3 regions of the Micromonospora sp. NPDC050187 genome follow, and region 3 is predicted to be linked to each of the others. Evidence: riboswitches for the same ligand, from Rfam matches in the RefSeq annotation. Region 3 holds a riboswitch; each other region holds the start of a gene.
What was found. Region 3 has a riboswitch for cobalamin ahead of ACIBJE_RS20910 (magnesium chelatase subunit D family protein). Riboswitches for the same ligand answer to the same signal wherever they lie in the genome.
Positions count from the first base shown of each region.

Region 1: another riboswitch for cobalamin. It lies ahead of ACIBJE_RS05445 (energy-coupling factor ABC transporter permease); the one in region 3 lies ahead of ACIBJE_RS20910 (magnesium chelatase subunit D family protein).
Region 2: another riboswitch for cobalamin. It lies ahead of bluB (5,6-dimethylbenzimidazole synthase); the one in region 3 lies ahead of ACIBJE_RS20910 (magnesium chelatase subunit D family protein).

Region 1 is NZ_JBITJH010000002.1:516,194-519,394, forward strand. It holds gene ACIBJE_RS05440 (ABC transporter substrate-binding protein) at 1-902, opposite strand, end outside; cobalamin riboswitch at 1,130-1,300, shown strand; gene ACIBJE_RS05445 (energy-coupling factor ABC transporter permease) at 1,330-2,010, shown strand; gene ACIBJE_RS05450 (energy-coupling factor ABC transporter substrate-binding protein) at 2,007-2,324, shown strand; gene cbiQ (cobalt ECF transporter T component CbiQ) at 2,324-3,070, shown strand; gene ACIBJE_RS05460 (energy-coupling factor ABC transporter ATP-binding protein) at 3,088-3,201, shown strand, end outside.
Region 2 is NZ_JBITJH010000005.1:114,397-117,597, forward strand. It holds gene ACIBJE_RS10230 (crotonase/enoyl-CoA hydratase family protein) at 1-691, opposite strand, end outside; gene ACIBJE_RS10235 (EamA family transporter) at 776-1,687, opposite strand; cobalamin riboswitch at 1,768-1,943, shown strand; gene bluB (5,6-dimethylbenzimidazole synthase) at 1,993-2,619, shown strand; gene ACIBJE_RS10245 (Rieske 2Fe-2S domain-containing protein) at 2,889-3,201, shown strand, end outside.
Region 3 is NZ_JBITJH010000013.1:204,805-208,005, forward strand. It holds gene cbiE (precorrin-6y C5,15-methyltransferase (decarboxylating) subunit CbiE) at 1-917, opposite strand, end outside; cobalamin riboswitch at 966-1,118, shown strand; gene ACIBJE_RS20910 (magnesium chelatase subunit D family protein) at 1,230-3,201, shown strand, end outside.

The DNA.
Region 1 (3,201 bases), on a different contig from region 3:
GCCACCATCGCCGAACGGTCCACCGCCGCGTTCAACGCCTTCCGCACGGCCGGATCCCCGGTGACCGGCCCGCCCATGGGCAGCATCACGCCCCGGTAGTCGGCGGTGGGGACCCGCTGCACCCGGTAGCCGGACCGCCCCTCGAACCCGGAGGCGAGCTTCGGAGCCAGCTCGGCGGCGTCGAACTCGCCGGCCCGCATCCGCTGGGCGCGGACGTTGTCGTCGGGGACGAACGCCACCACCACGCCGGAGTTCGCCGGCTTGCCGCCCCAGTACCGCTCGTTGGCGGCGAGCACCAGCCGGTCGCCCGGGGTCCAGGAGGTCACCCGGTACGGGCCGGTGCCCACCGGCTTGCGGTTGAAGGCGGCCTTGTTGACGTCCTGCCCGGCGAGGGCCTTCGCCGGCACGATGCCCAGCGCGAGGCGCTGGAGGAACGGCGCGTAAGCGTACTCGAGGGTGAAGACCACGGTCGACGGGTCGGGTGCGGCGACGGAGGCGAGCATGTCCAGGTCGGAGCGGAGCGTCGAGTCGACCTTCGGGTCCAGCACCGCCTGGTAGGTGAAGACCACGTCCTGTGCGGTCAGCGGGGTGCCGTCGTGGAAGACCACCCCGTCGCGCAGCTTCGCCGTGACGGTCCGCCCGTCGGCCGACACGGTCGGCAGCTCGCGGGCCAGGGCCGGCACGAGCTGGTTGCGCTCGTCGCGGGCGACCAGGCCGTCGAAGATCAGCGAGCCGCCGTCGACGCCGTAGTTCAGCACCGGGTTGAGCGTGTCCGGCTCGCCCGCCGTCGCCACCACGAGCGGGGCACCGCCGTCGCCGGTGGCGGTGTCCGTCGGGGACGAGCAGGCGGAGAGGGCGAGAAGACCGGCGGCGAACAGCGCCACCATCCGCGCAGACCGCAAGGGGCTCCTCTTTCCTGGTCGACGACGTGGCGGTCGCATGCACGCCGCGGGGCAATCCTGGCGTAGTTGCCAACGATTGGCAACAGCAGCCCAAGGAGTGGTCGTCACACCGTCGACCCTCAGCTGACCTGCTCCTCGGACACCACCGACGGCGAGCGGCGACGCCGGCGACCGCCGGCTGTCCGCCGGGGATGGATCACCACTCTTGCCCCGCCGGTCGCCGGTCGATAGCCTCTCGCCGTCAAGGTGCTCGGGAAGCCGGTGGAAGACCGGCGCGGCCCTCGCCACTGTGACCGGGGAGTGACCTCCGACTTGCGCCACTAGGCCGACGGCCTGGGAAGGCCGGAGGAAGCATCGATCCGGGAGCCAGGAGACCGGCCTTGACGGTGTGATCTCGTCCACGAGGTGCTGGAGAGGAAGGTCTTCTGTGCACATCGCCGAGGGGTACCTACCCCCGGTGCAGGCAGCCGCATGGTTCGCGGTGTCCGCACCCTTCGTCGTCCACGGCAGCCGGGCTTTGGTCCGGCAGGTCCGCGAGGACCCTGAGTCGAAGTTGTTGCTGGGAGCGGCGGGCGCCTTCACCTTCGCGCTCTCGGCCCTGAAGATCCCGTCGGTGACCGGGTCCTGTTCCCACCCCACCGGCACCGGCCTCGGCGCGGTGCTGTTCCGACCGCCGGTGATGAGCGTCCTCGGCGGCATCGTGCTGCTGTTCCAGGCGGTCCTGCTGGCCCACGGCGGGCTGAGCACGCTGGGCGCCAACATCTTCTCGATGGCGATCGTCGGCCCCTGGGTGGCCTACGGCGTCTACCTGCTGGCCCGCCGCCTCGGCGGCAGTCTGGACGTGGCGGTGTTCCTGGCCGCCGCGTTGGGCGGCCTGGCGACCTACTGCGTCACCAGCGTGCAGCTCGCCCTCGCGTTCCCCGACCCGGCGTCCGGCTTCCTCGGCGCGGTGGCGAAGTTCGGCAGCATCTTCGCCGTCACCCAGATCCCCCTGGCGATCAGCGAGGGCCTGCTGTCGGTGCTGGTGGTGCGGCTGCTCACCCGGGTCAGCGGCGACGAACTGCGGCGCCTCGGCGTGCTGCGCAAGCCCCAGGAGGTGTCGGCGTGAAGCGCTTCGGACGGGTCAACCTGCTCCTGCTGCTGGCGGTGGTCGCGCTGGCGGTGGCCCCGCTGGTGCTCGGGCTCGGCGGTTCGGCGGAGGAGCCGTTCGCCGGGGCGGACGCCCAGGCCGAGGAGACGATCGTCGCCGACCACCCGGACTACGAGCCGTGGTTCTCCTCCATCTACGAGCCGCCCTCGGGTGAGATCGAGTCGGGCCTGTTCGCCCTCCAGGCGGCGGTGGGCGCCGGCTTCCTCGGCTACTACTTCGGGGTCGCCCGCACCCGACAGCGGCTGCGCGACGCCGACGCCTCCGCCGGCTAGTGTTCGCCCTCGACGTCGCCGCGCACACCGGTCCCTGGCGGCTACGGCACCCGGGCGAGAAGGCACTGCTGGCGCTGGGCCTGCTGGTGTGCGCGGTGGCCCTGCCCACGTGGCCGGGGGCCGCGTTGGCGGGCACCGCCGCCGCGCTGCTGCTGGTCGGTCCGGCCCGGGTCCCCGTGCCGGTGCTGCTGCGGGCGGCCCGGGTGCCGGCACTGTTCATCGCCACCTCCGCGCTGCCGCTGCTCGTCTCCGTGCACTCCCCGACCCGGCTGGGCTGGGACCCGGCCGGCGTCGGGGTGGCGGCCACGACGACCGGCCGGGCGGCGGCGGCCCTGCTGTGCCTGCTGCTGTTCAGCGCCACCACTCCCCTGTCCGACGTCCTGCCGAGGCTGGTCCGGCTCGGGGTGCCGGCGGCGGTGACCGAGGTCGCCGCGCTGACGTACCGGATGCTGTTCCTGCTGGTCGACAGCGTGCGCGCGGTACGGGAGGCGCAGGCGGCGCGGTTGGGCTACCGGACCTGGCGCACGGCGCACCGGTCGCTGGCCGGGCAGGCGGGGGCGATCTTCGTCCGGGCCTTCACCCGGGCCCGCCGGCTTGAGGAGGGACTGGCGATGCGGGGCTACACCGGTTCACTGGCGGTGCAGGTGGAGCCCCGGCGGCTCTCCCCGGCCTTCGTGGTCGCGTCCGTCGCGCTGCTGGCGTCGATCGTGGCGCTGACCGTCGTCACCGGTGAACCGTGGCGGTGACCGGTCCGCTGCTGCGGATGTCCGGGGTGGACTTCGCCTACCAGCCCCGCCAGCCCGTGCTCACCGGGGTCGACCTGACCGTCCTGCCCGGTCAGCGGCTGGCCGTGGTGGGGCCCAACGGCGGCGGGAAG
Region 2 (3,201 bases), on a different contig from region 3:
GGGAGTCGACGCCGTAGGCCAGCTCGACGGCCATCGCCTCGGCTTCCGGGCGACCCGCGCCGGCCCGTACCGCGGCCCGGTCGTTGCGCAGGCAGCGCTGCGGCGCGCGGGCGATCCCGGCGGCCAGCCGCTCGGCCTCCGCGCGGGCCGTGCCGGGCGCGACCAGCCGGTTCACCAACCCCATGGCGTACGCCTCGTCCGCCGGCACCGGTCGGCCGGTGAGGATCAGGTCCATCGCCCGGCTCTCACCGATCAGCCGGGGCAGGCGTACCGTTCCGCCGTCGACCAGCGGCACGCCCCACCGTCGGCAGAAGACCCCGAGCACCGCGTCGGACTCGGCGACCCGCAGGTCGCACCAGAGGGCCAGTTCCAGGCCGCCGGCCACGGCGTACCCGGAGATCGCGGCGACGACCGGCTTGGTCAGCGACATCCGGGTCGGACCCATCGGGCCGTCCCCCTCGGATTCCACGCGGTTGCCGCTCGGCGTACCGATGGCCTTGAGGTCGGCACCGGCGCAGAAGGTGCCGCCCGCTCCCCAGAGCACGGCCACGGCGGCGGTCGGGTCGGCGTCGAAGGCGCGGAACGCGTCGGCGAGGGCCCGGGCGGTCGGGCCGTCGACGGCGTTGCGGACCGCCGGCCGGTCCAGGATCACCGTGGTCACCGGTCCGTCGCGTTCGACCCGCACACCCATCGGACCAGGATGGCCGGCCCCTGGCGCGCCGCGCCAGACACGCGACGCCGCGTCGTCGGGCGCGGTGACCCGGGCGGGCCGTCGTCAGGTCCGGTCGGGGCGGACCAGGGTGGCACCGAGCGCGGCACCGACCACGCAGGCCACCCCGAGGAACTGAGGCCAGGCCAGCAGCTCGCCGAGGAGGACCAGCCCGACCAGCGCGCCGATCGCCGGTTCGAGGCTCAACAGCACCGCGAAGACCCGGGCCGGCATCCGGCGCAGCGCGGACATCTCCGCCGAGTACGGCAGCACCGACGACAGCAGCGCCACGCCGACGCCGAGCAGCAGGATCCACGGGTCGAGCAGTGCGGTGCCGCTGTCCGCGACGCCGAACGGCAGCACGGCGAGTGCGCCGACGGCCATGCCCAGGGCCAGCCCCCGGGTGCCGGGGACCCGCTTGCTGACCGCCCCGCCGAACACCACGTAGCCGGCCCAGCCGACGGCGGTGCAGACGCAGAAGAGCAGCCCGAGGCCGTCGACCGACGCCCCGCCCAGGCCACTGATCAGCAGGACGCCGCTGCCGGCCAGCACCGCCCAGCCGGCGTCGAGCAGCCGACGGCTGCCGGCCAGCCCCACCAGCAGCGGCCCGGCGAAGCCGATGGTCACCGCCACGCCCAGCGGCACCCGGTGCAGCGCGGCGTAGAAGCTGAGGTTCATCAACGCGAGCATCAGGCCGAAGCCGACCACCAGGCCGCCGGTACGCCAGCCCAGCCGCAGCCCGGGACGGGCGATCGCGAGCAGGATCAGCGCGGCGAAGCCGAGCCGCAGCGTGGTGGTGCCACCGGGGCTGGTGGTGCCGAACAGCTGCTTGGCCACGGCCGCGCCGAGTTGGGTGGAGAACATCCCGAGCAGCATCAGCACCGGCGGCGGTACGGCGTCGGGGCGACCGACCACGCCGACGAGCCGGGCGACGGTGGCGGTGGGAACCGGCTCTGGACGGAGGGCGTGCGCGTACATGGGAGCAGCATGTCGTGCGATCCGTCAGGAGGGCGACCGGAATCCCGTCCGCCGGCTACCATGCTGGCGGCACGACACAGTGAGGTGCCCCGCGCGAGCGGGGAGAATCGGGAAGCCGGTGCGAATCCGGCACGGGCCCGCCGCGGTGACCGGGGAGCCACCGTCCACGCGCGAGCAGCGCAGCCACTGGTCCGCAACGGGCTGGGAAGGCGGACGGCACGGCGTCGATCCGGGAGTCCGAAGACCGGCCTCGCGTCACGCGCCCACCCCTGCCCGGGTGGGCCGAGCGCAGCGGGAGCCTGCCCATGAACCTGTACGACGTCATCCACCGCCGCCGGGACGTACGCGCCCAGTTCACCGGGGAACCGGTGCCCGACGAGGCCCTGCACCGGGTGCTGACCGCGGCGCACGCCGCACCGAGCGTCGGCTACTCCCAGCCCTGGGACTTCGTCGTGGTGCGGGACGCCGACACCCGGCGCCGCTTCCACGAGCACGTCCGGACCGAACGGGACGTCTTCGCCGCCACCCTGGCGGGGGAGGCGGCCGAACGGTTCGCCCGGATCAAGATCGACGGCGTGCTGGAGTCCACCCTGTCGATCGTGGTCACCCACGACCAGTCGCGGGGCGGGCCGGCGGTGCTCGGCCGGCACGCCATCGCCGACACCGGCCTCTACTCGACCTGCCTGGCCATCCAGAACCTCTGGCTCGCCGCCACGGCCGAGGGACTCGGCGTCGGCTGGGTCTCCTTCTACCGGGAGCCCTGGCTGGCCGACCTGCTCGGCATCCCTGCCGGCATCCGGCCGGTCGCCTGGCTCTGCCTCGGTCCGGTGACCCACTTCGAGACCGTGCCGGACCTGGCCCGGCACGGCTGGCGGCAGGCCCGCCCGCTCGCCGAGGCCATCCACCACGACCGTTGGACACCGCACCCCTGACCCTTCCGCTCGCTCCCCCGCCCCGCCCCGCTCCCCCGCCCCGCCTCGCGCGGTCGGCTCGCGCGGTCGATCAAGAAGTTCGCGTCAGCAGCTGTCGCGTGTCGTGACGCCAACCTCTTGATCAACGGGCGCGCGGGGCGGCTGGGTCGGGGCGCGGGGGGCGGGGGGCGGCTGGGTCGGGGGAGGGGGGGTGCCCGGTCATGTCGGGCGGCGGTGAGTTCGTCACCGCCGCCCGGTTTGCCGGCTCCCGAACCGGGAAGTCGGTACGGGTGCGAGCACTTCTGATGAAGATCGAGCAGTCGGCCGGCCTGGACCGGGTCGGCGACCGCCTCCAGCGGGCGGTGCAGGCCACCCTCCGACCGCAGCGCGTCCGCGACCTGCTGCACGGGGTGTGGCTGGGACATCCGCTGCATCCGGCGATGGTGCAGGTGCCGGTCGGCGCGTGGATCAGCGCCGCCGTCCTCGACGCGATGCCCGGCCAGCGGCGCGCGGCGACCGCACTGGTGGCCGTCGGTACGGCCAGCGCCCTGCCGGCCGCCGTCGCCGGGCTCAACGACTGGGCGGCCCTGAACCGGGAGCAGC
Region 3 (3,201 bases):
GGCACCCCGAGCGTGCGGGCGTTCCCGGTGATCCGCGCGGCCCGTTCCGGGCGGCCCTCCACCGCGATCGCCGCCGACGCCGGGTCGGCGCGCAGCCACTCGATGCCGATGCTGCCGCAGCCGGCGCCGACGTCCCAGAGCAGCTCACCACCGGTGGGGGCGAGACGGGACAGGGCCAGCGCGCGGGCCTCCCGCTTGGTCAACGCCCCGTCGTGGTCGAACGCGTCGTCGGGCAGCCCCGGCACCGTCGACAGGGGCCGCGTCCCGTCGGCGGCGACCACCCGGACGGCGACCACGTTGAGCGGGTCGCCGGGCGCGGCCGTCCACTTGCCGGCGGTGCCGTCGACGCGCTGCTCCCGGTCCGCGCCGAGCGCGGCGAGGACGGTCAGTTCGCTGGGGCCGTATCCGGCGTCGGTCAGCGTCCGGGCCAGCGCGGCGGGGGTGTGCGCGTCGTTGCTGAGCACCAGCAGCAGCCGGCCGGGGACGAGGTCCCGTCGGACCTTGTCGAGATCCCGCGCGACGGCGCTGTGCACGGTGACCCGCTCCACCGGCCAGCCCATCCGGGCGCAGGCCAGGGAGATCGCGGACGGGTGCGGCACGGTGTGCACCCGGTCCGGCCCCAGCAGCTCCACCAGGTGGGTGCCGATGCCGTACCACATCGGGTCACCGCTGGCGAGCACGCAGATCCGCCGGTCGGCGTGGGTGGCGAGCAGGCCGGGCAGGGCGGGCAGCAGCGGCGTCGGCCAGGGCACCCGCTCGGCCCGGACCGATTCGGGCAGCAGGTCGAGGTGGCGTCGGCCGCCGACGACGACCTGGGCATCGGTCACCGCCCGCCGGCCGGCCGCGCCGAGGCCGGTCCAGCCGTCGGCGCCGACGCCGACCACGCTGACCGGGTCCACGGTTGTCGAGAGGCTCACGCGGTCGAACGGTAGTCGAGGATGATCGGCACCTGTCGTGGCGGGGGTGGATGTGACATCATCTGCGGCGACGGCGCGGTGAGGAACACCGGTGGGTCGGCCCGGAGGGTCGGCGAATCCGGGGCGGTCCCGCCACTGTGATCCGTCCGGCGGGGTCGCCGGGCGGAGAGCCAGACACTCGCCTCGCCGTCTCGTGCTGCCGGCGGAGACTCCTTGCGGTGGCGCGGTCGTTGGCCGGTCGCGGGCGAGGAGACCCGTGCGAGGTGAAAGGTGCTGACCGTGCGGTCGTACCCGTTCTCCGCCGTCGTCGGGATGGACGACATGGCGTTGGCCCTTAGTCTCTGCGCGGTCTCGCCCGGGATCGGAGGGGTGCTGGTCCGGGGCGAGAAGGGCACCGCCAAATCCACCGCGGTCCGGGCGTTGACCGCGCTGCTGCCCCCGGTCGAGGTCGTCGCCGGTTGCCGGTTCTCCTGCGACCCGGCGGTGCCCGACCCGCGCTGCCCGGACGGCCCGCACCCCGAGCCGGTGGCCGCCGAGGTGCGGCCCGCCCGGCTGGTGGAGCTGCCGGTGGGGGCCAGCGAGGACCGCGTGCTCGGCGCGCTGCACCTGGAACGCGCCCTCAGTGAGGGCGTCACCGCCTACGACCCGGGTCTGCTGGCCGGCGCGCACCGGGGCCTGCTCTACGTCGACGAGGTCAACCTGCTGCACGACCACCTGGTCGACGTGCTGCTCGACGCGGCGGCGATGGGCCGCGCCACCGTGGAACGGGAGGGCGTGTCGGTGACGCACGCCGCCCGGTTCGTCCTGGTCGGCACGATGAACCCCGAGGAGGGCGAGCTGCGTCCGCAGCTGCTGGACCGGTTCGGCCTGACCGTCGAGGTCGCGGCCAGCCGGGATCCGCAGGTGCGGGCCGAGGTGATGCGGCGGCGGCTGGCGTACGAGGCCGACCCGGACACCTTCGCCGCCCGGTACGCCGACGCCGACGCGGCCCTCGGCGAGCGGGTCGCGGCGGCCCGGGCGCTGCTGCCGAAGGTCGAACTCGACGACGACACCGTGCTGAGCATCGCCGCGCTCTGCGCCGCCGCCCAGGTCGACGGGATGCGCGCCGACCTGGTCATCGCCCGGACCGCGATGGCCCATGCCGCCTGGTGCGGACGCACCGACGTGCAGGTGGGCGACGTGCGGGTGGCGGCGCGACTGGCGCTGCCGCACCGGCGGCGTCGCAACCCGTTCGACCCGCCGCACCAGGACGAGGCCGAACTGGAGCGTGCGCTGCACGAGGCCGGCCTGGACGAGCCGCCCCCGCCGCCGGAGGACCCGGAACCGCCGGAGGGCCCCGACGGGCCGGGCGGACCGGACGACCCGGACGACCCGGACGGCCCCGAGGATCCCGGTGGCCCCGGTGGAGCGGGCACTCCGGACGACTCCGCCGCAGGCGACGGGACCCCACCGGACGGCCAGCGCACCGGTGGCGAGCCGTCCCCGTCCGGCTCCGGTCCGGCCGCCGCCACGCCGCCGACGCCGGCCGGCGCCCCGTACCGGGCCCGGGTGTTGACCGTGGCCGGCACCGGTGCCGGCACCGCCGGGCGTCGCTCCGCCGCCGTCACCTCCGTCGGCCGGACCGTCGGCACGGTACGCCCCAACGGTCCCGCCTCCGGCCGCCCGCACCTGGTGGCGACGCTGCGGGCCGCCGCGCCACACCAGCGGGCCCGGGGCCGGCGCGGCCCCGGCGTCCTGGTCCGGCCCGGGGACGTCCGCCTGCCGGTCCGTCAGGGCCGGGAGAGCAACCTGATCCTGTTCTGCGTGGACGCCTCCGGCTCGATGGGGGCACGGCAGCGTATCGGCGCGGTGAAGGCGGCCGTGCTCTCTCTGCTGCTCGACGCCTACCAGCGGCGCGACAAGGTGGGCCTGGTCACCTTCCGGGCCACCGACGCGGAACTGACCCTGCCCCCCACGTCCAGCGTGGACGTGGCCGCCGCCCGGCTGGAGGCCCTGCCGACCGGGGGACGGACCCCGCTGGCGGAGGGACTGCTGCGCGCCCGTGAGGTGCTGCGTGTCGAGGCGATCCGGGACCCGCGCCGCCGACCGCTGCTCGTCGTGGTCACCGACGGGCGGGCCACCGCCGGGCCGGAGGCCCTGCCGCGCGCCATGCGCAGTGCCCGACTGCTGGCCGCCGACGGGGTGCCAGCCGTGGTGGTCGACTGCGAGCAGGGGCGCATCCGGATGCGCCTGGCCGCCGAACTCGCCGCGACCCTGGCCGGTGAACACCTGCCGCTGGAGGACG